Regions from separate parts of the Methylocystis borbori genome, predicted to be linked through region 3. Evidence: predicted binding sites of a transcription regulator. Region 3 holds the regulator's gene; each other region holds the start of a gene.
What was found. The regulator PhoB, encoded in region 3, activates phosphate uptake and scavenging genes when phosphate is short. The targets are predictions, from matches to a motif close to TGTCATNNANCTGTCAT.
Positions count from the first base shown of each region.

Region 1: a site for PhoB is predicted at 3,942-3,958, ahead of V3H18_RS02290 (OprO/OprP family phosphate-selective porin). Genes of this name have one in related genera too.
Region 2: a site for PhoB is predicted at 3,481-3,497, ahead of V3H18_RS04240 (PstS family phosphate ABC transporter substrate-binding protein). Genes of this name have one in related genera too.

Region 1 is NZ_JAZHYN010000004.1:39,525-49,209, forward strand. Features, by position in the region: gene V3H18_RS02275 (response regulator) at 1-109, opposite strand, end outside; gene V3H18_RS02280 (DUF423 domain-containing protein) at 217-609, opposite strand; gene V3H18_RS02285 (M48 family metallopeptidase) at 820-2,055, shown strand; gene V3H18_RS02290 (OprO/OprP family phosphate-selective porin) at 2,105-3,907, opposite strand; gene V3H18_RS02295 (NADH-quinone oxidoreductase subunit B family protein) at 4,244-4,762, opposite strand; gene V3H18_RS02300 (hydrogenase large subunit) at 4,775-6,292, opposite strand; gene V3H18_RS02305 (hydrogenase 4 subunit F) at 6,304-7,752, opposite strand; gene V3H18_RS02310 (hydrogenase-4 component E) at 7,749-8,411, opposite strand; gene V3H18_RS02315 (respiratory chain complex I subunit 1 family protein) at 8,411-9,364, opposite strand; gene hyfB (hydrogenase 4 subunit B) at 9,361-9,685, opposite strand, start outside.
Region 2 is NZ_JAZHYN010000008.1:19,090-28,774, forward strand. Features, by position in the region: gene V3H18_RS04220 (hypothetical protein) at 1-242, opposite strand, end outside; gene sseA (3-mercaptopyruvate sulfurtransferase) at 431-1,309, shown strand; gene V3H18_RS04230 (P-II family nitrogen regulator) at 1,489-1,827, shown strand; gene glnA (type I glutamate--ammonia ligase) at 1,954-3,363, shown strand; gene V3H18_RS04240 (PstS family phosphate ABC transporter substrate-binding protein) at 3,659-4,630, shown strand; gene V3H18_RS04245 (extensin-like domain-containing protein) at 4,632-5,417, opposite strand; gene V3H18_RS04250 (polyhydroxyalkanoic acid system family protein) at 5,471-5,800, shown strand; gene V3H18_RS04255 (prephenate/arogenate dehydrogenase family protein) at 6,082-7,002, opposite strand; gene hisC (histidinol-phosphate transaminase) at 6,995-8,125, opposite strand; gene V3H18_RS04265 (chorismate mutase) at 8,128-9,006, opposite strand; gene V3H18_RS04270 (L,D-transpeptidase) at 9,318-9,685, shown strand, end outside.
Region 3 is NZ_JAZHYN010000016.1:20,621-30,305, forward strand. Features, by position in the region: gene V3H18_RS07270 (fumarylacetoacetate hydrolase family protein) at 1-82, opposite strand, end outside; gene V3H18_RS07275 (sensor histidine kinase) at 220-1,629, shown strand; gene V3H18_RS07280 (Hsp33 family molecular chaperone) at 1,795-2,778, opposite strand; gene argF (ornithine carbamoyltransferase) at 2,778-3,722, opposite strand; gene V3H18_RS07290 (aspartate aminotransferase family protein) at 3,722-4,918, opposite strand; gene V3H18_RS07295 (GcrA family cell cycle regulator) at 5,338-5,856, shown strand; gene phoB (phosphate regulon transcriptional regulator PhoB) at 6,003-6,749, opposite strand; gene phoU (phosphate signaling complex protein PhoU) at 6,746-7,462, opposite strand; gene pstB (phosphate ABC transporter ATP-binding protein PstB) at 7,486-8,277, opposite strand; gene pstA (phosphate ABC transporter permease PstA) at 8,274-9,116, opposite strand; gene pstC (phosphate ABC transporter permease subunit PstC) at 9,131-9,685, opposite strand, start outside.

The DNA.
Region 1 (9,685 bases), on a different contig from region 3:
CGCTGCGCGCCATGCCGGCGATCACCAGCCCATATTCGGTCAGGGTCTCTTCGAGCGCCAGCGCGATATAGGGATCGTCTTCGACAATCAGAACCCTTCGCCCGAGCAAGGGATCGCTCGGTCGTTGCGGCTCATCGCTCGGTGAGCCCTTTGGGGTGAGGCCCGGGGCGCCAGAGACCGACATTTTTTTATGGTGGGGCTCTTTGCCGCGCTTGTCTACCTTTCGCGTGGCGTTTCCGTCGAATTCGCGCGCCAAATGGCTAACGCCGCCCATAGAGCGAGCCAAAGCCAGCTCAGGATCGTCAGCCCGCCGCCGATCGGCGCGGCGAAGGGAAAGAGCTTTCCGGCAAAATAGACGCGGGCGGCGAGATCGGCGGAAAAAAGCGTTGTCCCAGCCTGCAGCGAGAAGGCCGCGGCGGCGAGCCAGAAAGAGGGCATAGCGCGCAGCAGCGCGGCGAGCCCGAGGCCCGCCGCCGCGTGGAGCGTCAGGAACTGGCTCGCGGTCCCGAGCAAGGGGTTCGCCTCAAGATGCGCCGCGGCGGCCGCGAGCGCGACGCCCGCCGCGCCCTGCAGCGCCGCGATCAGCGCGACGAAAAGGCTCGATTTCATGGATTGGCTCCGCTTTGAAGACGCGGCGCGGCAGGTTCTTCGGCTGTAGCGCCGCGAAGGGCGTCGGCGCGACGATACAGACGTCGGGATGGATCCGCCACTTCGCCGCGCCGTCTTTACTCCCCGGCGCCGGCGTGCGCGGCCGAGCCAACCTCGCAAAGGCGCGGGCCGCGACCTATATTGCTCCGACGAGTCCCGATGGAGCTAAGAATGAGCGGAATAGGCGTCGTCATCTGCATCGCCATCGCGGCCTCGGCCGCGCTTGGCGTCTATTTACGTCTGCGGCAAATGGCGACGGTCGCGGCGCATCGCGACAGCGTGCCGGTCGATTTCGCCCGCGACGTGACGCTCGACGAACATCGCCGCGCCGCCGACTACACGATCGCGCGCACGAAATTCTCGATCGTCGAGAAAGTCTTCGACGCGGCTTTTTCGATTCTGTGGCTCGCCTTCCTGCTCGCGCCGCTCTACGCCGCGATCGCAAGCTTCATCGAGCCGGGACTGACGCGCAGCGTCGTTACCGTTCTCGCTTTCGGCTTTATCGGCGATCTCATGGACATGCCCTTTTCGGCGGCCAAAGCCTTCTGGCTCGAGGAGCGGTTCGGCTTCAACCGTCTCACGCCCGCGAGATTTCTTGCCGATGAAGCGAAGACGAGCGCGCTGGAGCTCGCCATCACCGCCCCGTCGCTTTTCGCCATGTTCGCGCTGCTGCGCGCCACGCCGCAGACGTGGTGGCTTATGGCTTATGTCGCCTTCATGGCGCTGATGATCGCGATGACGATTCTCTATCCGACGCTCATCGCGCCGCTCTTCAATAAATTCGCGCCGCTCGACGAAGGCGTCCTGAAGCGGCGCATGGAGGCGCTGCTCGCCAAATGCGGCTTCGAGTCGAAGGGTCTCTTCGTGATGGACGCATCGAAGCGCTCCACTCACGGCAACGCCTATTTCAGCGGCTTCGGCAAGGCGAAGCGCATCGTCTTTTTCGACACGCTGCTCGAGAAACATTCTCCGGACGAAATCGAGTCGATCCTCGCCCATGAACTCGGCCATTTCAAATTCGGCCATGTGCGTCAGATGCTGCTGCAAGGGGCGGCGCTCGCCTTTCTTGGCTTCGCGGCGCTCTGGTGGGCCTTCGGCTCCGACGTTTTCGCCGGCTGGTTCGGCCTGCCGAGCGATCCCGGCCTCGTGCTCGTCGCGCTGTTTCTCGTGAAAGAGCCGATCGCGCATGTGCTGTCGCCGCTCTTCGCCTGGCGGTCGCGCCGCGCCGAATTCGAAGCCGACGCCTTCGCGCGCGACGTGGTCGGCAAGGAGCCGATGATCTCGGCCTTGACGCGGCTGACGCGCGACAATCTCGCGACGCTGACGCCCGACCCGCTCTATGCGAGCTTCTACTTCTCGCATCCGCCCGTGCCGGTGCGCGTCGCGCGTTTGCGCATGGCGTCATAGAACATGTCCGTGAGTCGCTTCACGAACATGCTCTGATTTTCGAGAAGGCTTACCAATAGACTTGGGCGCGCGCCTCGAAGAGGTCGGGATGCGCGCCGTTGAAATAAGCGCCTTGGCGCGTAGGAACGCCGGAGGAGAAGAGCGCGTAGTCATTGAGCGGCGCCGAGGCTTGCAGCACATGCGTCCAGTTGAACTGGAAGTGGAATCCGTTATCGGGATACCAGTTGATGCCGAGCGTGGCGTTCTGCTGGCGGCCGCCGACGACGCCGGCGTTGGCGATATAGGACGTCGCCGCCGGATTGGGCGCGATCAAGGTCGTATAGGCGAGCATATTATAGAGGCCTGAGCCGGAGTAAGGGCCGCTATTGAGATTGACCTCGCTGTAGCGCGCGGCGACGCCGAGCGCGCCGAAGCCGCCTTCGCTCAGCGGATGCTTGATCTTGATCTGGTTGAAATTCGCGCCGATCTTATTCGTCACGTCATAGGCCGCCGCGCGCTCTTCGCCCGTCAGATACCACTGGCCGTAGACATAAAAGCCGCTGAAATATTGCGAGCCGCCACCGGGCGCAAAGGCGCCGGCGAGACGCGCGAGCGCGATATTCGTCGTATTTCGGTTGACCTGCTGCCCGAGATATTCGGCTTGCAGCGAGAAGGGTCCATGCGCGGCGGAAAGTTCGACGCCGAAAGACTCGACATTGTTGACGCAATGCGCCGAGGAGGCGGACGACCACACCGGCAGGATGATCGAACCGCAAGAAAGATCAGGCGTTCCGAGCAGGCCCTGATTGAGGATATAGGCTTCCGAACGGATGCGGTTGCCGACACGCAGAACGCGGTCGTCGGACAAGCCCGTCGCGCTGTTGGGCTGATGATAGCGGCCCGAGACGCCGACATGCAGGAGATCATGCTCGGTCAGGATCGGCGCATAGGTCGCGCGGCCGGTGAATTCGAAATATTGGCCCCCGCCGGTCGAAGCCCACCCCGTCTTGGCCGGAATGAAATAGGGGACCGAAACGGCCGTCGAAGGATTGGTATTCAGATCCTCGAAACTCGTGGTGAAGACGCCGCCTTTCGCGCTCCAATTGTCGCCATAGGCGCCGATGGCCGCGCCGAGATGGCGGCTGGGCGCGATGGTTTCGACGGCCATGGCGCGTTCGATGAAGTCGCGGAAGCGCGATGATGTGGTGAACTCCAGGCTGAACGGCTCGAAATAGCTGCCGATATGGATGAAGGCGGGGTCCTTGGTGAAGGGCAGGGAGAGGATGGGATGCTGCAGTCCGAGGTAGAAATCGCGAATGCCGCCCTGCACCGGCGCGTTGAAGGGCGTTCCATATTGCGAGCCGGCGAAATCATATTGCAGCTTGTAGAACCAATATTTCGCCGCCTTGCCTTCGATTTCGAGGCGCACCTGACGCACGCCCGCCTGATCGGACCAGCCGTTGAGCGGCTGAGTAATCCCGCCGCCGTCGAATTGCATGCGGCCGCCGATCTTGAAATTATAGGCCTTGTCCGCGGTCTCGACGAACAGCCCGTTCTTGAAGGAAACGAAAACCGGCGGCATCAGCGGCGTCGAGGATTGTTGCTTCGCGGCGGCTCCCGAAGCTTCAGCCGCTGTTCGCGCGACGCCTGTGGCGTGCTGCGCCTGCTCTTTCGCCTCGCGCGATTGACGCCGTAGCTTCGCGACTTCCGCTTCGAGCGGCCGCAGCTTGGCGATCTGGGCTTCGAGCGCGCGCAATCTTGCTTCCATGGCGTCGTCGCTTGAGGCGGCGTTCGCCGCCGTGGCCGCCAGAAGCGCCGCGAGCGCGCTCCCCGCGGTTATATGGCTCCTCGCAGAGAATGCCGGTTGTTTCACTGCATTTGCTCCTCAATCGATGGCGACGCAAAAGTGTCATGTCGCTGTAACAATAAGTTGCAACTTTATATTTTCTTGTGTTTTTCTGGCGGCAAGAATTATTGCTCGCACACGTCTCAATGGCGCCGTGCGCTGGCGCGCGCCGCGACAGAGCGGCATGCGTTTTTTCGCGCAAAGCGCCCTTTGAACTTTTGGAATCGATTACGTTATCCGCGTTTGGGCGATTGCGCCGTTATGCGGCGCGATCTGGCGCGAATCGTTCGAAAGCACGGCGCGACTGCGTCGACCGCGAGGCAGGACTGGCGAGGGGGTGTGGGTATCGGCGGCCGGGGCCGCTTATCGATTCGTCGCTTCGACGAAGCCGATGAGCCCTTTGAGGAGCGTAACGGGATCGGGCGGACAGCCGCGAATATGGAGATCGACCGGAACGACCGCCGCGACGGAGCCGACGCAGGCGTAGCTCTCCGCAAAAACGCCGCAGCCAAAGGCGCAATCGCCGACGGCGATCACCCATTTGGGATCGGGCGTCGCCGCATAGGTGCGCTCCAGAGCTTCGCGCATATTCTTGGTCACCGGGCCGGTGACGATCAGCGCGTCGGCATGGCGCGGCGAGGCGACGAAACGCAGGCCGAATCTTTCGATATCGTAGTAGGCGTTGTTCAGCGCGTGAATCTCAAGTTCGCAGCCGTTGCAAGAGCCCGCGTCCACTTCGCGGATGGACAGACTGCGCCCCAGTTTCTGGCGGATGGCGCGCCCCAGCGTATAGCCGAGCTCGGCGACCGAGGCCGCCTCGGGCTTTGGCGGCGACTCGGTCAGAGCGCGGCGGAGCAAACCTTGAAGCAAGAATTTCTGCATGGCGCGGCGGTCTTAAAGGTCGGGCCCCGAATAGGAGCAGTTGAAGGACTTGTTGCAGAGCGGGAAGTCCGCGACGATATTGCCCTTGATCGCCGCTTCGAGCAGCGGCCACTGGAACCAGGAGGGATCGCGCAGATGACAGCGCGCGACTGCGCCGTCCGCGCCGATGCGCAGCCAGACGAAAATATCGCCGCGAAAGCCTTCGACGAGCGCCGCGCCCTCGCATGGCGCGTCTTTCGTCGGCTCCCAGTCCTGCATGATCGGACCTTGCGGGAGATGGTCGAGAATATGCGCGACGATTTTCAAAGAGGCCCTGATCTCGTCGAAGCGGACCCAGACGCGCGCGTCGACGTCGCCGTCGGTCGAGAGGCCGATTTCGAAATCGAACTCGGAATAGGGGGCATAGCCGACGGCTTTGCGCGCGTCGAACTCCCGTCCCGACGCGCGGCCGACAAAGCCGCCGCAGGCGTATTGTCGGACGAGTTCCTTGCTGACCACGCCCGTTCCCACCGTGCGGTCCTGCAGCGAGGTGGTGTCGCCAAAGAGCGCGATGAGGCGCGGCGTCATCAACTCGATCCAGTCGAGAAGCCCGCGCAGCGCCTGCTTCCCGTCTTCGTCCAGATCCGCAACGACCCCGCCGGGCGCGATGCGGTCCATCATCAGTCGATGGCCGAAGCAGCCTGAGGCGGCGCGCAGGATTCTTTCGCGCACGATCGCGCAATGCGCATGCATGAGCGCAAAAGCGGCGTCGTTGCAGATCGCGCCAATATCGCCGAAATGATTGGCGAGCCGTTCGAGCTCGGCCATCAGCGCGCGCAGATGCAGGGCGCGCGGCGGAGCCTCGAGGCCGAGCGCCGCTTCCACCGCCTGCGCGAAGGCGAGGCCATAGGCGACCGTGCTGTCGCCGGAAACGCGCGCCGCGAGATTCGCCGCGCGCGCGATCGACGCGCCCGCCATCAATTGATCGACGCCTTTATGGGTGAAGCCGAGCCTTTCCTCGAGGCGCACGACGGTCTCGCCATTGGCGGAAAAACGGAAATGTCCGGGCTCGATGATCCCCGCATGGACCGGGCCCACGGGAATCTGATGCAGCGGCTCGCCTTCCGCCGCGAGAAAGACATAAGGGTCGCTTGTCGAAGCGATCTCCTCGCGCGCGCCGCCGGGATGGCGCAGCCCCCATCTTCCATGATCGAGCCAGCGCCTGTCGTCGGGCGCGCCTTCGGCCTTGAGGCCGTAAAGATCGGAGATCGTCCGCTCCAGCCGCAGCGCCGGCGGATGTACGCGTCCGACCGACGGAAAGCTTCCTTTCGGGCAATCCAGGGTGACGATGCGGATGCGCGGCGTCTCGCGCTCCAAGATCGCCATGTGAACCTGGGCGCTTTCGCCCCAGAGGCTGACCAGGTCGAGCCGGCCTTTCGCGAGTTCCTCGGCGACGGCGAGCCAGCCCGCCGCATCGACGCTCTCGCGCGGCCAGGGCCGGCAACCCGCATCGGGCGAAGGGGGCGTTATTTCCTTAGGGGCGATGTTCATCGTTGCGACGCTCATCCGAGGAGCCGGGCTACGTTCTGGAACCAGGCGACGATATGGGATGGAAGATAGAGGCCTGCGAGCAGGACCAGCGCAAGATGCGCATAGAGCGGAATGACGGAGGCCTTCACTTCGGCTTCGCGTCCTGTCGGCTCGCCGAACGCCATTCCGGTGAGCCGCAGCAGCAGGGCGCCGAATGCGAGGAGCAGGCCGAACACGAGGGGGATGGCGAGCAGCGGCTGACGAGCGAAGGTGGAGCTCACAACCAGAAACTCGCTCATGAAAATGCCGAGCGGCGGCAGGCCGACGATCGCCATCACGCCGGCGACGAGGCCCCAGCCGAGTATGGGCTGGCTTTGCGTCAGTCCCCTGATGTCGGCGATTTTCTGCGTGCCGGAGACCTGCGTGATATGCCCGACGGCGAAGAAGATCGCCGATTTCGTCAGGCTGTGCATGGTCATGTGCAAGAGGCCCGCAAAATTCGCGAGCGGCCCGCCCATGCCGAAGGCGAAGGCGATGATGCCCATATGCTCGATCGAGGAATAGGCGAAGAGCCGCTTGATGTCGTCGCGACGGTAAAGCATGAACGCCGCCAAGATCAGCGAGAGCAATCCGAGCGTGATCATCAGCGGCCCCGGCGCGATCGCCGCGGCATTGGCGGTCAGCAGCATTTTGAATCGCAGCACCGCGTAAAGCGCGACATTGAGAAGAAGGCCGGAAAGAACCGCCGAGATCGGCGTCGGGCCTTCCGCATGGGCGTCGGGCAGCCAGGCGTGCATGGGCGCAAGGCCGACCTTGGTCCCATAGCCGAGAATGAGAAAGACGAAAGCGACATTGAGCATGCGCGGATTGAATTGCGGCGCCTGCTCCATGAGCGTCTTCCAGACCATGGCGTCATAGCCCTGGCCGATCGCCGGCTCCGCCGCCATATAGACGAGAATCGTGCCAAAGAGGGCGAGCGCGATGCCGACGCTGCCGAGGATGAAATATTTCCAGGCGGCTTCCAGCGCATGCGGCGTGCGATAAATGCCGACCATCAGCACGGTGGTGAGCGTCGCGACTTCGATCGCGACCCACATCAGGCCGATGTTACTCGCGAGCAAGGCGAGATTCATCGCGCACATCAGCGTCTGATACATCGCGTGATAGAAGCGCACATTGACCGGGCCGAGCTTGCCCGTCTCGATCTCATGTTCGATGTAGCTCGCGCTGTAGATGCTCGTCGTAAAGCCGATGAAGGTCGACAGCACGATGAAGACGATGTTGAGATCGTCGACAAAGAGATAGGTTCCGGTTTCCGGCTCGGTCAGCAGGAGAATGAGCGCGAAGAGAAAGGTCGCCCCCGAAGCGCAGAGATTGATGATCGCCGAGCGCCGATATTCCGACTCGAAGGCGAGAACGCAGGCGGCGATAGCCGGGATCGCGACCAGCATATTGGAGACCAGAAAGAGGTTGGAATTCATCTGCGCTCTCCCCGGAGGCGATCAAGCTCATAGAGATCGACGGTGTCGAAGCGCTCGCGAATGCGAAACAGGAAGACGCCGATCACGATAAAGGCGATGAGAATCGAGAAAGCGACGCTGATCTCGACGACGAGCGGCATGCCGTTGGCGCCCGCGGCGGCGAGGATCAGTCCATTCTCCAGGGACATGAAGCCGACGATCTGGCTCACCGCATTGCGTCGCGTCACCATCATCAGGAGGCCGAGCAGCACGATCGCCATGGCGAAGGCGACGTCTTCCCGCGCCATTGGATCGGCGCTCGCCGTCGCCGGCAGCACGACGACAAGCGACAGCGCCATCAGGAAGATGCCGATGAGCATCGTCACGCCGACGCCGCCGATGACTTCCACCGTGCGGTGAATGCCGAGCCGCCTGATGATGGCGCGAAGGCTGAATGGGATGATCAGCGCCTTGAAGATCAAGGCGATGGCCGCCGTCACGTAAAGATGGGGGGCGTCCTGGTAATAGGCCTGCCAGGCGACCGACAGGGACAGGATGACGGCGTGCAGGGCGAAGATGTTGATGAGCCCCGACAGCCGGTCCTGATAGAGCAGCATGAAACTCGTGAGCACCAGCGCGCCCGCGAAAAGATGCGCGATGTCGAAGGTTAAGACGTCCATTACAGGCTCCGGGTCACGAAGACGAGCAGAGTCGCGAGGAGACCCAGCATCAAGCCGGCGCCAAGGAAATCCGGCACCCGGAAGACGCGCATTTTCGCGGTCGACGTCTCGAAAAGGGCGAGCAGGCCGCCGCCGATCGCAAGCTTGAGGACATAAGTCGCGGCGCCGATGGCCATGTCCTGCGCGCCGGCGTCGCGCGGCGCCAGCCCGAAGGGGAAGAAGACGCAGCCGATGAGCGAGATGTAGAGGAGCAGCTTGAGCGCCGAGGCGAGTTCGATCAGCGCGAGATAGCGTCCGGAATATTCGAGGATCATCGCCTCATGCACCATCGTCAGTTCGAGATGCGTCGCCGGATTGTCGACCGGTATCCGCCCATTTTCGGCGATCGCCACGATGATGAGGCCGATGAGCGCCATGCCCACGGAAACGCGCAGCTCGAAATTCGAGACCATATATGCCGCGATTTCCGAGAGCTGCGTCGTTCCGGCGATGAAGGAGACGGTGAAGACGATCATGATCATCGCCGGCTCGGCGAGCGAGCCGAACATCGCCTCGCGGCTCGAGCCGATGCCGCCGAAGCTCGTGCCAATGTCCATGCCCGCCAGGGCGAGGAAAAAGCGGGCGCTGCCGAGAAGCGCGATGATGGCGATGAGATCCGCGGTCCAGCTGAACATCAGCCCCGTGGCGAATGTCGGCACGAGCGACGCCGCGACCCAGGTCGTCGCGAAAATGAGATAAGGCGCCGCGCAATAGAGCCATGAGGCGTTGTCGGCGACAACGGCTTCCTTGCGCATCAGGCGGATGATGTCGCGCCAGGGCTGAAGGATCGGCGGCCCCCGCCGGCGCAGCAGCCGCGCCTTGAACTTGCGGATATAGCCGATAAGCAGCGGCGCCAGCGCCAGCACGAGAATCATTTCGGCGGCCTGCGCGAAGAGATCGAAGATGAGCCTCATAGCGCCACCATCACCAGCAGGAAGACGAGCGCGCCGAAGACGAGCGCCAGATATTCCTGGATCGTCAGGAAATTGAGGCCGTTCAATCCCGAGGCGCAGGAGACGACCGCGCGCGTCATGGGCGCATAGAAATAGTCGTAGATGCGATCCTTGATTGTGACGGTCAGGCGCGCGGGGCGCATCTCTCCCGGCAGGGGCATGTCGAGACGCTCGCGCGCCGCGAAGGCGATGACGCCGAGCGTGCGCCGGATCGGCTGCGCGAAACTGCTCGCGCTATATTGGGTCGCGGGACTCGGTTCGATATAGCCGCAGTCCCAGGCC
Region 2 (9,685 bases), on a different contig from region 3:
GGATCGTCCATGAGCAGCGTGCCGACGCGGTCCGGACGCAGTTGTGAAGAGAACCCGCGCTCCTCCTTCCAGCGGCAGTGATAGTCGCGGCAGACCTGCGGCCGCGTGTCATAGACGCCGCAGCCCGCCGCCATGGCGCAATGCTCGCAGAGCTTTCCCGCCGGTTTTTTAAACTCCTCGATTTCAAGGACCTTGCAGCAAAAATAGCAAGGACCGCAGGCTTTGCCGGGAATGTCGAGCATGATGCTCCTGCGCCAATGGCGTGAGAATCGAATCGGCGTATTGTGGCCGCCGCGGCGGCGGATGCAAGCGGGCGCCGCGAAGAAGATCCCAGCGGCCGGGTCATGTTTTCTCATCCTGAGGAAGCGGCTTCGCCGGCGAGTTTGATTGCCTCCGCCTAAATCATTCGAGGCGCATGATGAGCGAGACCATGTCGCATAAAGCTGATCTCGATACGCTTTTCGTCTCTACCCAATGGCTGGCCGATCATCTCGACGCGCCCGACGTCGTCATCTTCGACGCGTCCTGGCATATGCCGGCGACGGGCCGGAACGCGCGCGCCGAATATCTCGCCGGCCATATTCCCGGCGCGCGCTTCTTCGACCTCGACGCGATCGCCGATCATTCGACGGACCTGCCGCATATGCTCCCCAAGCCCGAAATCTTTTCGGCGGAGATGCGGCGGCTAGGCTATGGCGACGGGATGCGCGCGGTGGTCTATGACAGCGTCGGCCTGTTTTCGGGGCCGCGGCTGTGGTGGACGCTCGCGGCTTTCGGCGCCGAGAATGTCTCGCTCCTCGCCGGCGGGCTGCCGGCCTGGAAGGCCGAAGGCCGTCCCTTGGAGCAGGAAGAGCCGCAAAAGGAATCGCCCGCGCCCTTCACCGCGCGTTTCGTCCCCAGCCTCGTCTCCGATGCGGCGCAAGTGAAGCGCGCGCTCGAAATGGGCTCGCCGCAAGTCGTCGACGCGCGCTCGGCGGAGCGCTTTCGCGGCCTCGCGCCGGAGCCGCGTCCCGGACTGCGTTCGGGCCATATGCCCGGCGCGCTGAATTTGCCCTTCGGCGCCGTCGTCGAAAATGGACGCCTGAAAGACAAAACGGGTTTGGAGCAGGCTTTCGCTTCGGCGGGGCTCGATCCCGACAAGCCAGTCATCGCGAGCTGCGGCTCGGGCCTCACTGCCTGCATCATCAGTCTCGCGCTCACGGCGTCGGGGCGGCCCACGGCGACAGTCTATGACGGCTCCTGGTCGGAATGGGGCGCGCGAGAAGATCTGCCCGTTGTCAAGGATGAGGATAATTTGCATAAAAAATAGACGTATATCGCCTAATATATGATCATATGGCGCAGATAATAAGCGTACAGCCTATGATCGGCGCCATAACTTTGGCCATGGCGCCGCCATTGCTGCAATGTTAGAAGCTCGGCGGCGCTCTAGCCGAAGCCTATAGCAGCCGGCGGGCGGGGCTTCAGCTGAACGCGCGAGGAAATTGAATGAAGAAAGTCGAGGCGATCATCAAGCCCTTCAAGCTCGATGAAGTGAAGGAGGCGTTGCAGGCCGCCGGTCTGCAAGGCATCACGGTCACGGAGGCGAAGGGCTTTGGTCGCCAAAAAGGGCATACGGAACTCTATCGCGGCGCCGAATATGTCGTGGACTTTCTTCCCAAAGTAAAAATAGAGATCGTTCTTGCGGACGACGCCGTGGAGCGCGCGGTGGAGGCCATTCGCAAGGCGGCGCAGACCGGGCGCATCGGCGATGGCAAGATATTTGTTTCGAATGTGGAAGGCGCGATCCGAATCCGCACCGGCGAAACAGGGACGGACGCCATCTAACCAGCGAGCCCCCGCGTCATGAGCTTCCTCGACAAAATCTTTAAGCGCTTCGCGGCTCCCGCCGGACAAGCAACGGATCAGCAAGCAACGGATCAGAAAGATCAACCAAGAGAGGCATCGACCGACATGACAACGGCCAAGGACGTACTGAAGCTGATCAAGGACAACGACGTCAAATACGTCGATTTCCGTTTCACCGACCCGCGCGGCAAATGGCAGCATGTGACGTTCGACATTTCGATCGTCGATGAGGAAGCTCTCACCCAAGGCATCATGTTCGACGGTTCGTCCATCGCCGGCTGGAAAGCGATCAACGAGTCGGACATGACTCTCGTTCCCGACCTCGAGGCGACCGCGATCGATCCCTTCTTCGCGGCGTCGACGCTTTCCATCGTCTGCGATGTGGTCGAGCCCTTGACCGGCCAGCCCTATAATCGCGACCCGCGCGGCATCGCCAAGAAGGCGCTCGAATATCTGAAGTCCACCGGCATCGGCGACACCGCCTATTTCGGCCCCGAGGCCGAATTCTTCGTCTTCGACGACGTGCGCTTCTCCGCCGAACCCTATGACACCGGCTTCACGCTCGACTCCTCCGAACTGCCGTCCAATTCCGGCACCGCCTATGAGGGCGGCAATCTCGGCCACCGCGTGCGCACCAAGGGCGGCTATTTCCCGGTGCCGCCGGTCGACTCGGCGCAGGACATGCGCAGCGAAATGCTCGCCGCCATGGCCGCGATGGGCGTCAAGGTCGAGAAGCACCATCACGAGGTCGCTTCGGCGCAGCACGAACTCGGATTGAAGTTCGAAACGCTCGTCACCGTCGCCGACCATCTGCAGATCTATAAATACGCCATCCATCAGGTCGCGCATTCCTACGGCAAGTCGGCGACCTTCATGCCCAAGCCCGTCTATGGCGACAACGGCTCCGGCATGCATGTCCATCAGTCGATCTGGAAGGACGGCAAGCCGCTCTTCGCGGGCGACCAATACGCCGGCCTCTCCCAGGAATGCCTGTGGTATATCGGCGGCATCATCAAGCACGCCAAGGCGCTGAACGCCTTCACCAACCCTTCGACGAATTCCTATAAGCGTCTGGTTCCGGGCTTCGAGGCGCCGGTGCTGCTCGCCTATTCGTCGCGCAACCGTTCGGCCTCCTGCCGCATCCCCTTCGGCTCCAGCCCGAAGACGAAGCGCATCGAGGTTCGCTTCCCCGATCCGACGGCGAATCCCTATCTCGCCTTCTCGGCCATGCTGCTCGCCGGCCTCGACGGCATCCAGAACAAGCTCGATCCGGGCGCGCCGGCCGACAAGGACCTCTACGACCTGCCGCCCGAAGAGTTGAAGGCGATCCCGACGGTTTGCGGCAGCCTGCGCGAAGCGCTGCAGAGCCTTCAGGCCGACCACGCCTTCCTGACCGCCGGCGGCGTGTTCAGCGAGGACTTCATCCAGTCCTATATCGACCTCAAGTTCCAGGACGTCTATCGCTTCGAGATGACGCCGCATCCGGTCGAGTTCGACATGTATTACAGCTACTGAGGAACCACGCCGCTGCGCCTGGCGAGGGCGGCGAGACTATCGAACCGGAAGGCGACGCATCGCCTTCCGGTTTTTTTTGCGCCTGTTATTGGACGGCGCGCGACGGCGCGAGAATCTTGTCACGCAAGCGTCATGGACGTGTCATTTCTTTTGGCGACATTACGGCGAAAGCAAGAACGCCCAACGATACATCGGACCCCAGAAAGCCGCATCCCAAAGAGCCGTTCCACGTCGATCGCGCGCTTGCCGCAGCGGGGTGGTTCGGCCGCATGATTTGGCGCAACGGAGAAAAGCCATGAAACTGCGAGCCCTTCCGGCCGTCTTCGCCGCCATTGTGGCTTTGACCGCAGGCGCGGCCGCATTCGACATGGAGCTCTCTCCCTATAACGTCGTCAATGGACTGTCGGGAAAGTTGAAGTCCGTCGGCTCGGACACGATGCATCACGAAATGGAGCTCTGGGCCGAGGGATTTCAGTCAATCTATCCGAATGTGTCGATCGAACTCATCGGCAAGGGCTCGAATACGGCGCCGCCCGCCCTCCTTTCCGGCGAAGCGCAGCTTGGCCCGATGTCGCGGCAGATGACGCCCGACGAGATCGGCGCCTTCGAGGCGAAATACGGCTATAAACCCACGGCCGTTCTCGTGGCGATCGACGCGCTCGCGATCTATGTCCATAAGGACAACCCGCTTCAATGCATCAGCATGGAGCAAATAGAACGGGTTTTCGCCGCCGACCCCAAAGGCGGCGGCGGCAAGAGCATCCGCACCTGGGGCGAGCTTGGCCTCACCGGCGAATGGGCGACAAAGCCCATCGACATGCAGAGCCGAAACAATCTGTCCGGCACCTACAAATATTTCAAACAGCACGTCTTGGGCGGGGGCGACTTCAAAGACGTGGTGCAAATGCAGGTCGGGTCGGAAGCCGTCGTCAGCGAAGTGGCGAAAGACAAATATGCGATGGGCTATTCCGGCATCGGCTACAAGACGGCTGACGTTCGCGCGGTTCCCTTGAACTCGGGAAAAAGCTGCTATGAGGCGACGTTCGACAACACGTACTCAAAGAAATATCCCCTCGCGAGAGGCCTCTATATTTATGTGCTGAAAGATCCCAAGAAGCCGATCGACACGCTCAGCGGCGAATTCGTCAAATATGTCCTCTCCAAGGATGGACAGACCCAGGCCAAGCGGGGCGGCTATTACCCGATCACCCGCAATATCCGCGAGCATGAGCTGACGCGGCTTGGACTTCTCGCCTCGGCGCGCTGAATTATTGGCAAATGCGATAGGCGTCGCTCGATCCATGCCGCTCGATGTCGACATGTAAATGGTTCGCATGGGCGGCGTCGGAGCCCGGCCCGAGCACCGTCGTGAACCAGCCGCAGGCCGCCGTTCTCAACGTCTTGAAATAAGCGGTCGACTGCGGATCGTCCTGCTTTTCGACCGCGACTTTGCGTCCATTGGAGAAAATGAAGGCGCTTAAATCAATAGCGATCCCCTTGCCATGCGCGCTGAGCTTGCCGCCGGTCTGGCGATTGCGGCCGCGGCACTCATAGCCCGGCCCGGAATCGATCGCGACAAGCGGCGCCTCCATCGTCGCGGCGCCGAGCGGCGCTGCGAGATTCTTCACAAAATCCGCAAATTGAATCGCGAAGGGACAATCGAGTTGCGGCGTCCCATTGAAAGCGACGCGCCGGTCGCCAAGCTTGAGCGCCGAAAGACGGACAGGCGCGTTTATGCCGCAACCGTCGAGCGGCGCCGCCGGCGCGGGCGTTTGCTCGAAGAGGACGCCCGCCGCGCGCAAATTGTCGAAGCATGTTTCGACCGCCTCCGCAGGCTTTGTCGTCTCCGGCGGCGGCTTCGCTTCTGCAGGCTTCGTCTCGACAGGCTTCGAGGCCTGCGGCAGGTTGGGGCGGCGCGGCGGCAGCGGCGGCGCGTCCCGCGCGGCGGCCGCCGTCGCGACGAGAGAGCACAGGAGAATGGACGCGCCGAAGCGCTCTCGCGCCGCCTTTAAAGGGGAAAGCTTCGCTCTTTTCCATATCCCCAATCGCGCCATCCTTCTCATTCGACTTGAAGGCGCCTAAATTGGAGCGAGCGGAGGAAAGCCCCATGTCGAACGCCATCACCGTCACTGTGCCGCATAATCTCGGCGTCGAAGCGGCGAAAGCCCGTATCGCCGAACAACTGACCAGAATGCAGCGGGACTATGTGGACAAGATCGGCCATTCCGAGGTCGCCTGGGCCGGCGACGTCGCGACCATTCGCGTCGTGACTCTCGGGCAGACGGCGACGGCGGAGGTCGCGGTCATGAATGATCAGTTGCGCATTGACGTGCAGCTTCCGTGGGTCCTGTCGGCGCTTTCCGGCAAGGTGCAGGAACTCGTCAACCGCAACGCCAATGACGCGCTGCGCATCGGCCATACGCCTCCGAAAGGATGACAAGATAAGGATAAAGCGGCTCAACCAGCCGGCTCTTATTCCGTCTCGCATATCTCCGCTTCTCGGAATCGCCGCGCCTTGCCGGGCTTTCATAGGCCGACCTCCTGTTCGCCGATATTTCGCGGCAACATCCTAGGGGATATGAAAGGCGCGTCGCAAAAGGCAAGACGGCGCAGGAATTTTGTAAAGCGCCTCCATGAATCATCGATTCGTGAAGGACCTGTTTCGTCGATGGGCGCATTTTCCATGCGAAGCCCGCATTCGCTTCGCCGGAAACCGCTCTAATTGCCGCTTCTGCGGCCGAAATCGGGCGCAGCCGTATCCTGCCCCTGCTCGATAATCGAGCGCCGGATTTCCCGCGTGCGCGAGAAGAATTCAAAAAGCCCCTGCCCGTCGCCGCGCCGGATCATCCGCTGGAGCGCGCTCAAATCCTCGTTGAAGCGTCCGAGCATTTCGAGGACCGCATCCTTATTGGCGAGAAAAATGTCGCGCCACATGATGGGGTCCGAAGCCGCGATGCGCGTGAAGTCGCGAAAGCCCGAGGCCGAGAATTTGATGACTTCGGAGCGCGTCTCGTCGCCGAAATCATCCGCCGTGCCGACGATATTATAGGCGATGAGATGCGGCAGATGGCTCGTGAGCGCGAGCACCGCGTCGTGATGCGCGACGCTCATCGTCTCGACCTTGGCGCCAAGCCGCGTCCAGAACGCCATGAGCTTTTCCACCGCCGACGCATCGGCGCCATCGGGCGGCGTCAAGATGCACCAGCGGTTTTGAAAAAGCATCGCGAAGCCGGCGTCGGGCCCGGAAAATTCAGTGCCGGCGATCGGATGGGCGGGGATGAAACGCGTGCGTTCGGAAAGATGCGGCGCCATTTGCGCGACCACCGCGCCTTTCACCGAGCCGACATCCGAGACAACGGCGCCTTTCGGCAGATACGGTGCGATCTTTTGCGCGACCTCGCCGCAGACGCCGACCGGCGTGCAGACAATGACAAGATCGGCGCCTGCGAGCGCCTCCGCATGATCTTCCGTCGCAAGATCGGCGAGGCCGAGTTCGCGCGCGCGCGCGACGACGGACGGCGACGAATCCATGAGCGCGATATGTCGCGCCGCGCCGAATTCGCGCGCCGCGCGGGCGATCGAGGAGCCGATGAGGCCGACGCCGATAAGCGCGAGCCGCTCGCAGACGGGCTCAGCCATGAAGGCTTGCTCGCGCGCTTTCGCGCGCGCCCGCGCCTTGCATGAATTCGGCGAGCGCCGCGACGACCTTCTCATTCGCTTCCTGCGAACCGACGGTGAGGCGCAGAAAGTCGGGCATGCCATAGGCGGCGACGGCGCGCAGCACCAGCCCGCGCGCGGTGAGGAAACGGTCGGCGTCCGCCGCCGTAAGGCCCTTTGCTTCGGGAAAACGGATGGCGACGAAATTCGCGGCGCTCGGCAGGACGGTCAGGCCCAGCGCGGCGATCTCGCGCGTCAGCCAGGGCAGCCAGCGTTCATTATGCCCGACCGCCGCGGCGAGATGCGCCTCGTCCGCGAGCGCGGCGATCGCCGCCACAGACCCCGCGCTCGAAACATTGAAGGGCGAGCGAATTCTGTTCAGCGCGTCGATGACATGCGCGGGGCCATAGCCCCAGCCGACGCGCAGCGCCGCGAGCCCGTAGATTTTCGAGAAAGTGCGCGTCATCACGACATTCTCATGCGCGTTCACGAGCGCGACGCCCGCCTCGTAATCCTCGCGCCGCACATATTCGGCATAGGCCGCGTCGAGCACGAGCAGCACATGGGCAGGAAGCGAAGCCGCGAGCCGCGCGACGTCGCGCGCCGGCAGATAGGTTCCGGTCGGATTGTTCGGATTGGCGAGAAAAACGATTTTCGTCTTCTCGTTCACGCAGGCGAGCAGCGCGTCGACATTCGCCGTGTAATGCGTCTCCGGCGCGACGATAGGCGTTCCGCCGGCGGCGAGAATGACGATTTTATATTCGAGAAAGCCATATTGGCTGTAGACGCCTTCGTCGCCGGGCCCGACATAGGCGAGCGCGAGCAGCTCCAGAATATTGTCGGAGCCGGCGCCGGCGATGATGCGGGCAGGATCGAGGCCGTGGCGGGCGCCGATCGCCTCGCGCAGCGCCCGCGACGAGCCTTCTGGATAGAGCGCGATCTCCGGCGCCATGTCGCGCAGCGCCTCGATGGCGCGCGGCGAGGGCCCGAGCGGCGTTTCATTGGCCGACAATTTGAAGACGCGCCCGGCTCCAGGCGCGGCGCTCTTGCCGGGCACGTAAGGATCGATCGCGAGAACGCTCGGGCGCGGTGCGGGACGCGTCATGGTCAACTCCCTGGCGCGAAGACGCCGCTGCGCGCATCGTCCAATTGAAAGCGCATCGCATGGCTGCCGATGACGTCGACGCGCGCGCCTTCGATCCCCGCCGCCGCCATCGCCCCGGCGAAGCCGCGGGCGTCCGCGTCGCCCGCCGCCGCGACAAGCAGCGCGAGCCCTTCGGGATGCGGCGCGCTCGCCAGAATTTCGCCCTTGAGCGTGGAAAACGCGCCGGGCAGCGCATGGGTCCAGCGCGCGAGGCCGACGGCGTAGAGCGACACGCCATGCGCCATCGCCTCCGGCGCGAGTCGCGCGACGACAAAGACGGGCAGGCCGGCGGGATGATTGGGCCGCTCGACAAAAGGCAGCCGGGCGATGATTTTCGGCGCGTCCTCGCCGACAAGGCGCATCCACCAGGCGCCGTCGGCGAGGCCGCCCGTCGCGCGCAGCACGCCGAGATCGCCCTGCGAGGCCGCCACGGCGTCGATTACGGCGCCCGCGCCGTGATGGGCGACATAGGGCACGGTGAAGCCGAAATGGAAGCGCGCGGAATCGCGCATTTGCGCGTCGCCGCCGGAATCATCGGCATGCACGCAATAATTCGCCTGCACATAGGTGAAGGTGGAGACGATGACGCGCCAGACGCCTTCCACGGCGTCGACGGGCAAAAGGCCCTGATGGCGCGCGACCAGCGCGCGCATCATCTGCGCCTCGCGGTCGGGGCGAAAGGCGGGGCCCGCGCCCTGCTCGCGCTTGACCGCGATCAGCCGGTCGATGATTTCGCCGCGCTGCATCAGCAGCCGATGCATCTCGAGATCGATGCGGTCGATCTCGTCGCGCAGTTCGGCGAGCGTATCGGCGGCGGGTTTGAGCAAGGGCGCGTCCTGCATGGCGCTCTCTCTTAGGCCAGCGCGGAACGGGAGGCAACGAAAGGCGGCGCGCCGGCCGCCGACCCTGTCGGCGCGCTGGGGCGTCACATTGCGCCCGGCGACGACGCCATTCGAAACGAAAAAACGGCGGTTTTTCAGTTCGACTTTCGCCGTGGCGATCGCCGCCACAGAATGACCGGAATTGCCGACCATAGCCGATGTCCGTCACCTTCCGAATGCTAGTGACGGCGACCTCAGCTCTGCACTGACATTCAGCGGGTTTGCGCCGGAATATTCTCGGTCGGGCGATAGGTCATCGGGGCTTAAAAATCATGATCAGGGACGAAGGGATCGCCGAATCCGGCGACAGCAGCGAGGAAGCTCTGAGCGGGCTTGCGCCGGGGCGTCTCAACCGCCGGTCGTTTCTGCTCGGCTCCGCCGCCGGTCTCGGCGCGGCCGGTCTCGCCGGCTGCGTGTCCGACGACATGGGCCGGGCCGAGGCGGCGCGGTTCTACGCCGCCGTGCCCAATGAGAAATACCCGATCCCGGCGGTCGACATCGGCAAGCTCCATCCGAAATATTTTCGCAAGATAGTGCGCTACGAAAGCAAAGAGGCGCCCGGCACGATTATCGTCGATCCCGCCAATTATTATGTCTACCGCATCGAAGGCGACGGAAACGCCACCCGCTACGGCGCCAA
Region 3 (9,685 bases):
GGCGCACGGGAAAGCGCCGCGATTCCTTCGCGATGGCGACGCTCGGCCGAGTCGGGGCGGCGAAAACATAGTCGGCGTTCATTTCAAATCTCCAAGACCTGCTTCCTATAGAGCGTCCAGCCGCGTTTGGCGCTATTCTCGCGCCCTGAGAGCGTTTTCCGCCAAAAAACGGGCGCCGGGGCGGCGTAGAAAACGCGTGATCGATAACCAGAGCGGCCCATGGACCTATTGGACGCCGAAAGCGACGCCTTCGCCGCCGCCCTCGCCTTCGGCGAAATCGGCCTCGCGTTTCTCGATGACGACCTCGCCGTCGTGCGCCGCATCGGGCGCCTGAGCGACTGGCTGCCGCGTGAGGGAGAGTCCGCCTGCGCCTCGCCTTTCCTGCTCAATATGGAGGAAAAACTGGCGTCCTTGCGCGCCGAAAACGGCGAAATCCTGTTTCCCTGCCTGCGCATGCCCGCGAAAACGCAGGCGCGCGCCAATATCTCTATCCGCTATAGCGCGGAAAAGCGGCGCTATCTCGTCATCACCACGCCGGCCCATGGCGCCGACCTCGTCGACCGGCTGTTCGCGCCCGAGCGGCGCGAACAAAGACTGCTGCAGCAGCAGGCGGAGGCGGCGGCCGCGCGGCTGCGCGTCGCCGACGCGCTGTATCGCGACATCGTCGAATCCTCCGAATTTTTCGTCCTGCGCTTCGGCGTCGATCTGAATGTCGTCTTCGCCAACCGCCGCGCCGCGGCATTCCTCGGCCTGCCGCAGGACGCGCTCATCGGCCGCCCCGTCGGCGATCTCTTTCCGCCGCTCGGCCTCGACGATCCCTGGCGCATCGAGGTCGCGGCGCAGGGCGCCGCCAATTTCGAGATGGCGGCGCATGACGCCGAAGGCGCGCTCCGCTGGCTCGGCTGGAGCGTGCATTTCCTCGGGGCGGAAGGCGGCGGCGAATTTCAGGCCGTCGCCCGCGACGCGACCGCCTCGCGCCTGTTGCGGATCGAACGCGGCAAGGCGCGCGAGGAGGCGCGCGCGGCGGAGCTCGCCAATGAGCGGCTGCGCATCGCCCATGATCTGCACGATACGCTCGTGCGCTCGATCGTGGCGATGATCGCGCAGACGCGCCTTATCGCCAAGACGACCGGCGACGAGAAGACGAAAGCCGCGCTGCGCGAACTCGAGTCGCAGGGCCGCGAAGGACTGCGGGAGGCGCGCGAGGCGATCGAACGCATACGCGTCTCGCGCCGCGAGGAAGATGATTTGCGCGTCATCGTCGCGCAATTCGCCGCGCGGCGCGGCGACGAAACGATGAAGATCGAGTCCGAATTCAACTTTGGGGAACGCGAATTGCCGCGCGACGCGGAAGAACTCTTCGCGCAAGTGCTGCGCGAAGCCTTGCGCAACGTCGAACTGCATTCGGGCGCGCAGCGCGTCCGCATCTCGTTCATGCGGGAAGAGCGGGCGGCGCGGCTCATCGTCTGGGACGACGGCGTGGGCTTCGATCCCGACGCCGCGACGCCCGGGCATTTCGGGGTCGACGGCATGCTGGAGCGGGCGCGCGGCGCCGGGGCGACGCTCACGATCGACAGCGCGCGGGGAGGCGGAACGCTTGTGACGCTCGTCGCGCCGCTGCCCGATTAATCGTACGTATCCCGACCCATTCGTTCGTTGGACGCGTCATTCCGGGCAGGCCGAAGGCCTGACCGGGAAACCAGAGCCGATCCAACAACGCTGCCTTTGCTCCGGATTTCCGATCGCGCGTCGCGCGTCGGGAATGACATCCAAACTATGCGAGCGGATTTCCTATCAGTCGAAATCGGCGGGTTCGAAACTGCGGAGCGTGCCGCAGAATTCGCAGGTGACGCCGATGCGCCCATCGTCGCCCACCATGTCGCCGCGCTCCTGCGGCGAGAAGCTTTTCAGCAATTTCTCGATGCGCTCGTTGGAACAGCGACAGAATTCCGCGACCGCGCGCTCGGCGAAGACCTTGACGCCGCGCTCGTGGAACAGGCGATAGAGCAGCCGCTCGCCCGAAAGCGCCGGATCGACGAGTTCATGATCTTCGAGCGTCGCGGCGAGCGCCTGTCCTTCCGTCCAATGGTCGTTTTCCGCCTCTTCTTCCAAGAGCCCTTCCGGCGCGCCGCCGCCCGGCGCGTCTCCCGGCGGCAGATCGCGCATGCGCGCGCCGCCAGTCGGAAGATATTGCAGCAGCAGCCCGCCGGCGCGCCAACTCCTTCCCTGCGGCGTGACGCTTTCCGCCACCGCGAGGCGCACGAAGGAAGGTATCTGCTCCGACTGGCGGAAATAAATATGCGCCGCCTCGGCAAGGCTCTCGCCTTCCAGAGGCACGACGCCCTGATAGCGCGCGGCGTCCTCCTCGCGCTCGATGGTGAGGGCGAGATGGCCGCGCCCGAACAGCGCCGCGGGCGAGGCGTCGCGCAGCTTCTCGACGCGCTCGAGGTCGAAGCGCGCGAAGCCGCGCAGCTTTCCCGGCGCGTCGTAATCGACGACGAGCATGTCCACGGGGCCGTCGCTGCGCGTCTGCAATTGGAAGCGGCCGTGGGATTCGAGGATCGAACCGAGGAGCGCCGCGAGCGCGACGGCCTCCCCAAGCAGACGCGCGACCTGCGGCGGATAGGGGTAATGGCTCAGAATGGAATCGACCGTGGGTCCGAGGCGCGCGAGCCGGCCGCGCAGATCGAGCGGCTCGACCGCGAAGGGCAGCACCCGGTCGTCTTCGGACGTCGAGGCGGCGGGCCGGCTTGGCGCCGGCGCGTCGCGGCGCGCCATCACGCCTGCCCCGGCGCGAGGCACCAGCAGAGCACGCCCTTCTGGACGTGCAGCCGGTTTTCGGCTTCATCGAAGACGACCGACTGCGGCCCGTCGATCACCTCCTCCGTGACCTCCTCGCCCCGATGCGCCGGCAGGCAATGCATGAAGACCGCATGTTTCGCGGCGGCGCGCATCAGCTTGGCGTCGACCTGATAGGGCGCGAGCGCGGCGCGGCGGAACTCTTCGTCGGCGTCGCCCATCGACACCCAGCAGTCGGTAATGACGGCGTCCGCGCCCGCGACCGCCTCATAGGCGTCGCGCATGAGATTGACCGCCGCGCCATTGGCCTTCGCCCAGGCGACGATCTCCGCCGATGGCGCAAGCTCGGCCGGCGTCGCGACATTGATGGTGAATCCGAGCCGCGCCGCCGCGTGAATCCAGCTCGCAAGCACATTATTGGCGTCGCCGCTCCAGGCGACCGTGCGGCCCTCGATCGGCCCGAGGCGCTCCTCGAAGGTCAGCACATCCGCCATCACCTGGCAGGGATGCGAGAATTTGGTGAGGCCGTTGATGACGGGGATCGTCGCGTAACGCCCGAGATCGACAAGATCGTCATGCGAGAGAATGCGGATCATGATCGCGTCGAGGAAGCGCGACAGGACGCGCGCCGTGTCGGCGATGGTCTCGCCGCGCCCGAGCTGCATTTCGGCGCCCGTCAGCATGATGGTCTCGCCGCCAAGATCGCGCATGGCGACGTCGAAAGAGACTCGCGTGCGGGTCGAAGGCTTGTCGAACACCATGCCGAGATATTTGCCCGCGAGCGGGCGCTCTTGCGGCTCGACGCCTTTGACGCGGCGCGCCTTCAGGGATCTGGCGATCTCCAGAATGCGGCGCAGCTCTTCGCCGGAATGATCGGAGAGATCGAGAAAGGAGCGCGGACGCGTCACCGAATGCGCGGTCATCACGCCGCTCCCACTTTCTCGGCCGGGGCGGCGAGGCGCGCGCAAGCGGCCGAGAGCCGGGACACGGCCTCGGCGATGTCGGCTTCGTCGATGATGAGCGGCGGCAGCAGGCGCACGACATTGTCGCCGGCGAGCACGGTCAAGAGCCCCTGCGCGCGGGCGGCCGCCGCGAAATCGCCGTTGGGGATGCGCGTCTTGAGCCCGAACATCAAGCCTTCGCCGCGCACCTCCTCGATGATCGCCGGATAGCGGTCTTCAAGCTCGGCGAGCCTTTGCCGCAACAGCGCGCCAAGGCGCGCGACGCGCGCGAGGAAGCCCTCGCCCAGCACGATGTCGAGCACCGCCGCGCCGACCGACGCCGCCAGCGGATTGCCGCCGAAAGTGGAGCCATGCGCGCCGAGCGTCATCCCCTTGGCCGCTTCGCGCGTCGAAAGACAGGCGCCGATCGGAAAGCCGCCGCCAAGTCCCTTGGCGAGCGCGGCGATGTCGGGCGCGACGCCAGCATGTTCGCAGGCGAGGAATGTGCCGGCGCGGCCGACGCCGCATTGAACCTCGTCGAAAACGAGCAGCAGGCCGCGCGCGTCGCAGAGCGCGCGCAACTTCGTCAGAAAGGCGGCGGAAAAGACGCGCAAGCCGCCTTCGCCCTGGATCGGCTCCAGCAGGACGCCCGCCGTTTCATTCGTGATCGCGGCTTCGACCGCCTCGAAGTCGCCGAAGGGAACCTGGTCGAAGCCCTCGAGCGGCGGACCGAAGCCTTCGAGATATTTGGCGTTGCCGCCGGCGGCGATGGTCGCAAGCGTGCGGCCGTGAAAGGCGCCCTCGAAGGTGATCAGCCGATAGCGCTCGGGCTGGCCGTTCGCCGCATGATATTTCCGCGCGGTCTTGATCGCGCATTCCACGGCCTCGGCGCCGGAATTAACGAAGAAGACAAGATCGGCGAATGTCGCCGTGCAGAGACGCTCGGCGAGACGCTCCGCCTGAGGGATGCGATAGAGATTGGAGACGTGCCAGGGGGACTCGGCGGCGCGCTTCAAAGCCTCGACGAGATGCGGATGATTATGGCCGAGCGACAGCACGGCGACTCCCGCGCCGAAATCGAGATAGCGGTCGCCGTTCTCGGCGGTCAGCCACGCGCCTTCTCCGCGCGTGAAGGCGAGATCGGCCCGCGCATAGGTCGGAAACAGCGCTGACGTCAAAAGTCCTGCTCCATCAGGCCCGCCGCCGCAGGGGCCAGAAAAACAAAGCGCCGCCTTTTTAGGGCGGCAGTTCAAGACGGGATTTTAAGCTTGCGGCGCGGCGCGGTCAAATCCATGGCGGGCCGTGGTTTGTCGGCGGCGAACCGCGGCGGCAAGCGAGGCTTTGGAGAAGATAAAAATGAGTCTCATGGGCGCCGCCCACAGCGAAAGACTGTTGAGAACCCCCTCTTGCGCTTGCCAGCGGGACTCTCGCGTGATTCAAAATAAATCCATGAGTTTTTAGTGAGCGCCCGCGGCGTGGGTTGGGGCGCGTTCTCTCGAGTGTTGATGCGCGTTTCATCGCCGCTGCGCCTAAACGCCAGCGCTGCGGTCGGGGAAAGACTCCGATCCGCGCTCGACCCGATGGAGGGGAGAATCCAATGTCATGGACCGACGAACGCGTCGAACTGCTGCGCAAACTGTGGACCGACGGCTTGAGCGCAAGCCAGGTGGCCGCTGAACTTGGACCCGGCATCACGCGCAACGCCGTGATCGGCAAGATTCATCGCCTGGGACTCGCCGAGCGGGCGAAGACGGCGGCGGCGCCACGGCCGCGCGCGGCCAAACCGCCGCGTCAGAACCAGGCGCGCATGAACGGCGCGCCCACGCATGGCAATCTCGCTTTGGCCTTCGCGCCGCACGCCCTCGCCGCGCCCCGCGTTGCGCGGGAGGAGGAAGTGGTCATCCCCATTTCGGAGCGCGTGACGCTGATGGAGCTGCGCGAGTCCATGTGCCGCTGGCCGATGGGCGATCCGACGACGCCGGAATTTCGTTTCTGCGGCGGCAAGGCGACGGTCGGCGGCGGACCCTACTGCGGCTATCATGCGCGGGTCGCCTATCAGCCGGCGCAGGACAGACGCCGCGCGCGCGATCAATTGCGGGCGCAACGCTACGCGTGATGCGCGGCGCGTCGCGCCGTCTACGCGCGAACGGCTCGGCGGCGTTCGCGATGCGTAACGAACGTCATGGATGTCGCTCAGGATTTCCGCTCGGGACTGCGCCTCGGCGGGAATGACGCCAAGCGCATGGATCAATCAGATCCGTATCAGTCGTGTCCGAAAGTCTCGTCGAAGGAATAGCCGGCGCCGCGCACGGTGCGGATCGGATCCTTTTCGCGGCCGCGGATCAGCGCCTTGCGGAGCCGGCCGACATGCACGTCGACCGTGCGCTCGTCGATCTCCGCCGACATGCCCCAGACGCTGTCGAGAAGCTGCGCGCGGGTGAAGACGCGGCCGGGCTTCTCCATGAAATATTCGAGCAGCCGGAATTCGGTCGGGCCGAGATGGATTTCACGCCCGCCGCGCCGCACGCGGCGCGTGTCGCGGTCGAGGTCAATGTCGCCGAGCGTGAGCTTAGACGCGACGCGCTCGGGACGGGCGCGACGCAGCAGCGCCCGCACCCGCGCCATGAGCTCTGGCGTCGAGAAGGGCTTGACGACGTAATCGTCGGCTCCGACCGAGAGGCCGCGCACGCGCTCCCCTTCCTCGCCGCGAGCGGTGAGCATGATCACCGGCATGTCCCTCGCGCTGTCGCGCGCGCGCAGGCGCCGGCAAATCTCCAGGCCGGAGACGCCCGGCAGCATCCAGTCCAGAATAACAAGATCGGGCGGCGACTCGGCGAGCCGCAGCTCCGCTTCGTCGCCATTGTCGACATGCTCGACCTGATAGCCTTCCGCCTCCAAATTATAGACCAGCAGCGTCGCGAGCGAGGTCTCGTCCTCGACGAGGAGAATGCGCGGCGCGCGATCGCCTTTCCCGTTCCGCTGAAGGACTGCGGAAGTCGTTTCGTTCATTGCGCCGCCTCGTCCTTGACCCCGAAGTCAGGTGCGCGCGATTTGGGCCGCTCCACCGGCATCGCCTCTCCGGTGACGAGATAGACGACAGTCTCGGAAATATTCGTGGTGTGGTCGCCGATCCGCTCGAGATTTTTCGAGCAGAACAGAAGATGCGTGCAAAAGGAGATGTTGCGCGGGTCCTCCATCATGAAGGTGAGGAGGTCGCGAAACACCGAATCCTCGAGCGCGTCGAGATCGGTGTCGTTTTCCCAGACCGCGCGCGCCCGCTCGGTGTCGCGCAGCGCATAGGCGTCGAGCGCGTCCTTCAATTGCATGGCGGCGATTTCGTGCATCGACTTGAGGCCGACGATGGCGCGCGGCACGCGCGCCTCCGAGGCGATCTTCAGCGTGCGTTTGGCGATGTTCTTGGCGAGATCGCCGACCCGCTCTATGTCGCCGGAGATGCGGATCGCGGCGATGCATTCGCGCAGATCCACCGCGAGCGGCTGGCGCCGCGCGATGGTGAGAATGGCGTTCTCCTCGATCTCGCGCTGCAGCGCGTCGAGCCGCGGGTCGCTGGAGACGACGCGATGGGCGAGATCGATGTCGAAGGCCGACAGCGCGTCCATGGCCTCGGCCAGCATCTTCTCCGCGACGCCGCCCATTTCGGCGATGCGCCGGCCGAGGGCTTCGAGGTCACGGTCATAGGATTTGACGATATGGTCGCTCATGAGCGCCGTCCTTGGATCGCTGGTTAGCCGAAACGGCCGGTGATATAGTCGAGCGTGCGCTTTTCTTGCGGCTTGTTGAACACGTCGTCGGTCTCACCGAATTCGACAAGCTCGCCGAGATACATGAAAGCGGTATAGTCGGAGACGCGCACCGCCTGCTGCATGTTGTGCGTGACGATCGCGATGGTGTAGCGGGAAGACAATTCGTCGATCAGCTCCTCGACCTTCGCCGTCGAGATCGGATCGAGCGCAGAACACGGTTCATCGAACAGAATAATCTCAGGCTGCACCGCCACGCTGCGGGCGATGCACAGGCGCTGTTGCTGGCCGCCGGAAAGACCGAGTCCGCTGGTCTGGAGCTTGTCCTTCACCTCATCCCACAAGGCGGCGCCGCGCAGCGCGGCCTCGACGCGGGCGTCCATGTCGGCGCGCGGCAGCTTCTCGTAGAGCCGGATGCCGAAAGCGATGTTTTCGTAGATCGACATCGGAAAGGGCGTCGGCTTTTGAAAGATCATGCCCACCCGGGAGCGCAACGCGTTGAGGTCGATCGCCGGATCGAGAATATTTTCGCCGTCGAGCAGCACCTCGCCTTCGGCGCGCTGGCCGGGATAGAGATCGTACATGCGGTTCAGGACGCGCAGCAGCGTGGACTTGCCGCAGCCCGACGGGCCGATGAAAGACGTCACCTTATTCGTGTATAGCGGCATGGTGACGTTTTTGAGCGAATGCGACTCGCCGTAGTAGAAGTCGAGATTGCGCATCGAGACTTTGGTCAGCGGTTCCTTTACCTGGGCGATTTGAGCAGCGGCGTTCATTTCGATTTCCTCCGCCCGGCGCTGAGGGCGCGGGCCGCGATCGAGAGAGCGAGAACAGCGACGGTGATGAGCAGCGCGCCCGTCCAGGCGAGTTGCTGCCAGTCCTTGTATGGCGAGAGCGCGAACTGGAAGATGACGACAGGCAGGCTCGCCATCGGCGCGGCGAGGTCGCTGCTCCAGAACTGGTTGTTGAGGGCGGTGAACAGGAGCGGCGCGGTCTCGCCGGAGACGCGCGCGATGGCGAGCAACACGCCGGTGACAAGGCCGGCCTTGGCGGCGCGATAAGCGACCTTGCCGACGACATGGGAGCGCGGCGCGCCGAGCGCCGAAGCCGCTTCGCGCATCGACCCCGGCACCAGCAGCAGCATGTCCTCGGTAGTGCGCACGACGACGGGAACCACCAGCAAGGCCAGCGCCACGGCGCCCGAGATCGCCGAGAAATGCCCGATCGGGTGAACGAGGATCGTATAGACGAAGAGACCGACGACGATCGAGGGCGCGCTGAGCAGAATGTCGTTGATGAAGCGCACAACCACCGTCAGCTTCGTATAGCGTCCATATTCCGCCATGTAAGTGCCGGCCAGCATGCCGAGCGGCGTGCCGATCGCGACGCCGATGAGCGTCATGACGAGCGATCCGGCGATGGCGTTGAGCAGGCCGCCGTCCATGCCCGGCGGCGGCGTCATTTGGGTGAAGACGGCGGGCGAGAGGCCGCGCACGCCCTCATAGACGAGCGAAGCGAGGATCAGGAACAACCAGAACAGGCCGAACACCGCCGCCACCCAGCACAGGGTGATGGAGATGGAGTTGGCGCTGCGGCGTGAGGCGTAAAGCGACATGACTTCGATCTTTCTCACGCTGCCTTCCGCTCGATCCGCATCAGCATGTAGCGCGCGAAAGCGAGGACGATGAAGGTGATGACGAAGAGGATGAGGCCGAGTTCGATCAGCGCCGATGTGTAGAGGTCGCCGACCGCCTCGGTGAATTCATTGGCGATGGTCGCGGAAATGGTCGTGCCCGGCGCGAGCAGCGAGCCTGATATCTTATGCGCATTGCCGATGACGAAGGTGACCGCCATCGTCTCGCCGAGCGCGCGGCCAAGACCCAGCATCACCCCGCCGATGACGCCGACGCGCGTGTAAGGCATGACAACGTAGCGCATCACTTCCCACGTCGTCGAGCCGATGCCCCAGGCCGCCTCCTTCAGCACCGGAGGCACGGTTTCGAACACGTCGCGCGAGATCGACGCGATGAAGGGCAGGACCATGATGGCGAGGATGAAGCCCGCCGTCAGCGTGCCGATGCCATAGGGCGGCCCGGCGAAAAGCGTCGAGAAGATCGGAATGTCGCCGAAGGCCGAGATCAGCGCCGGCTGCACATGCTGCTGCAGGAAGGGCGCGAGCACGAA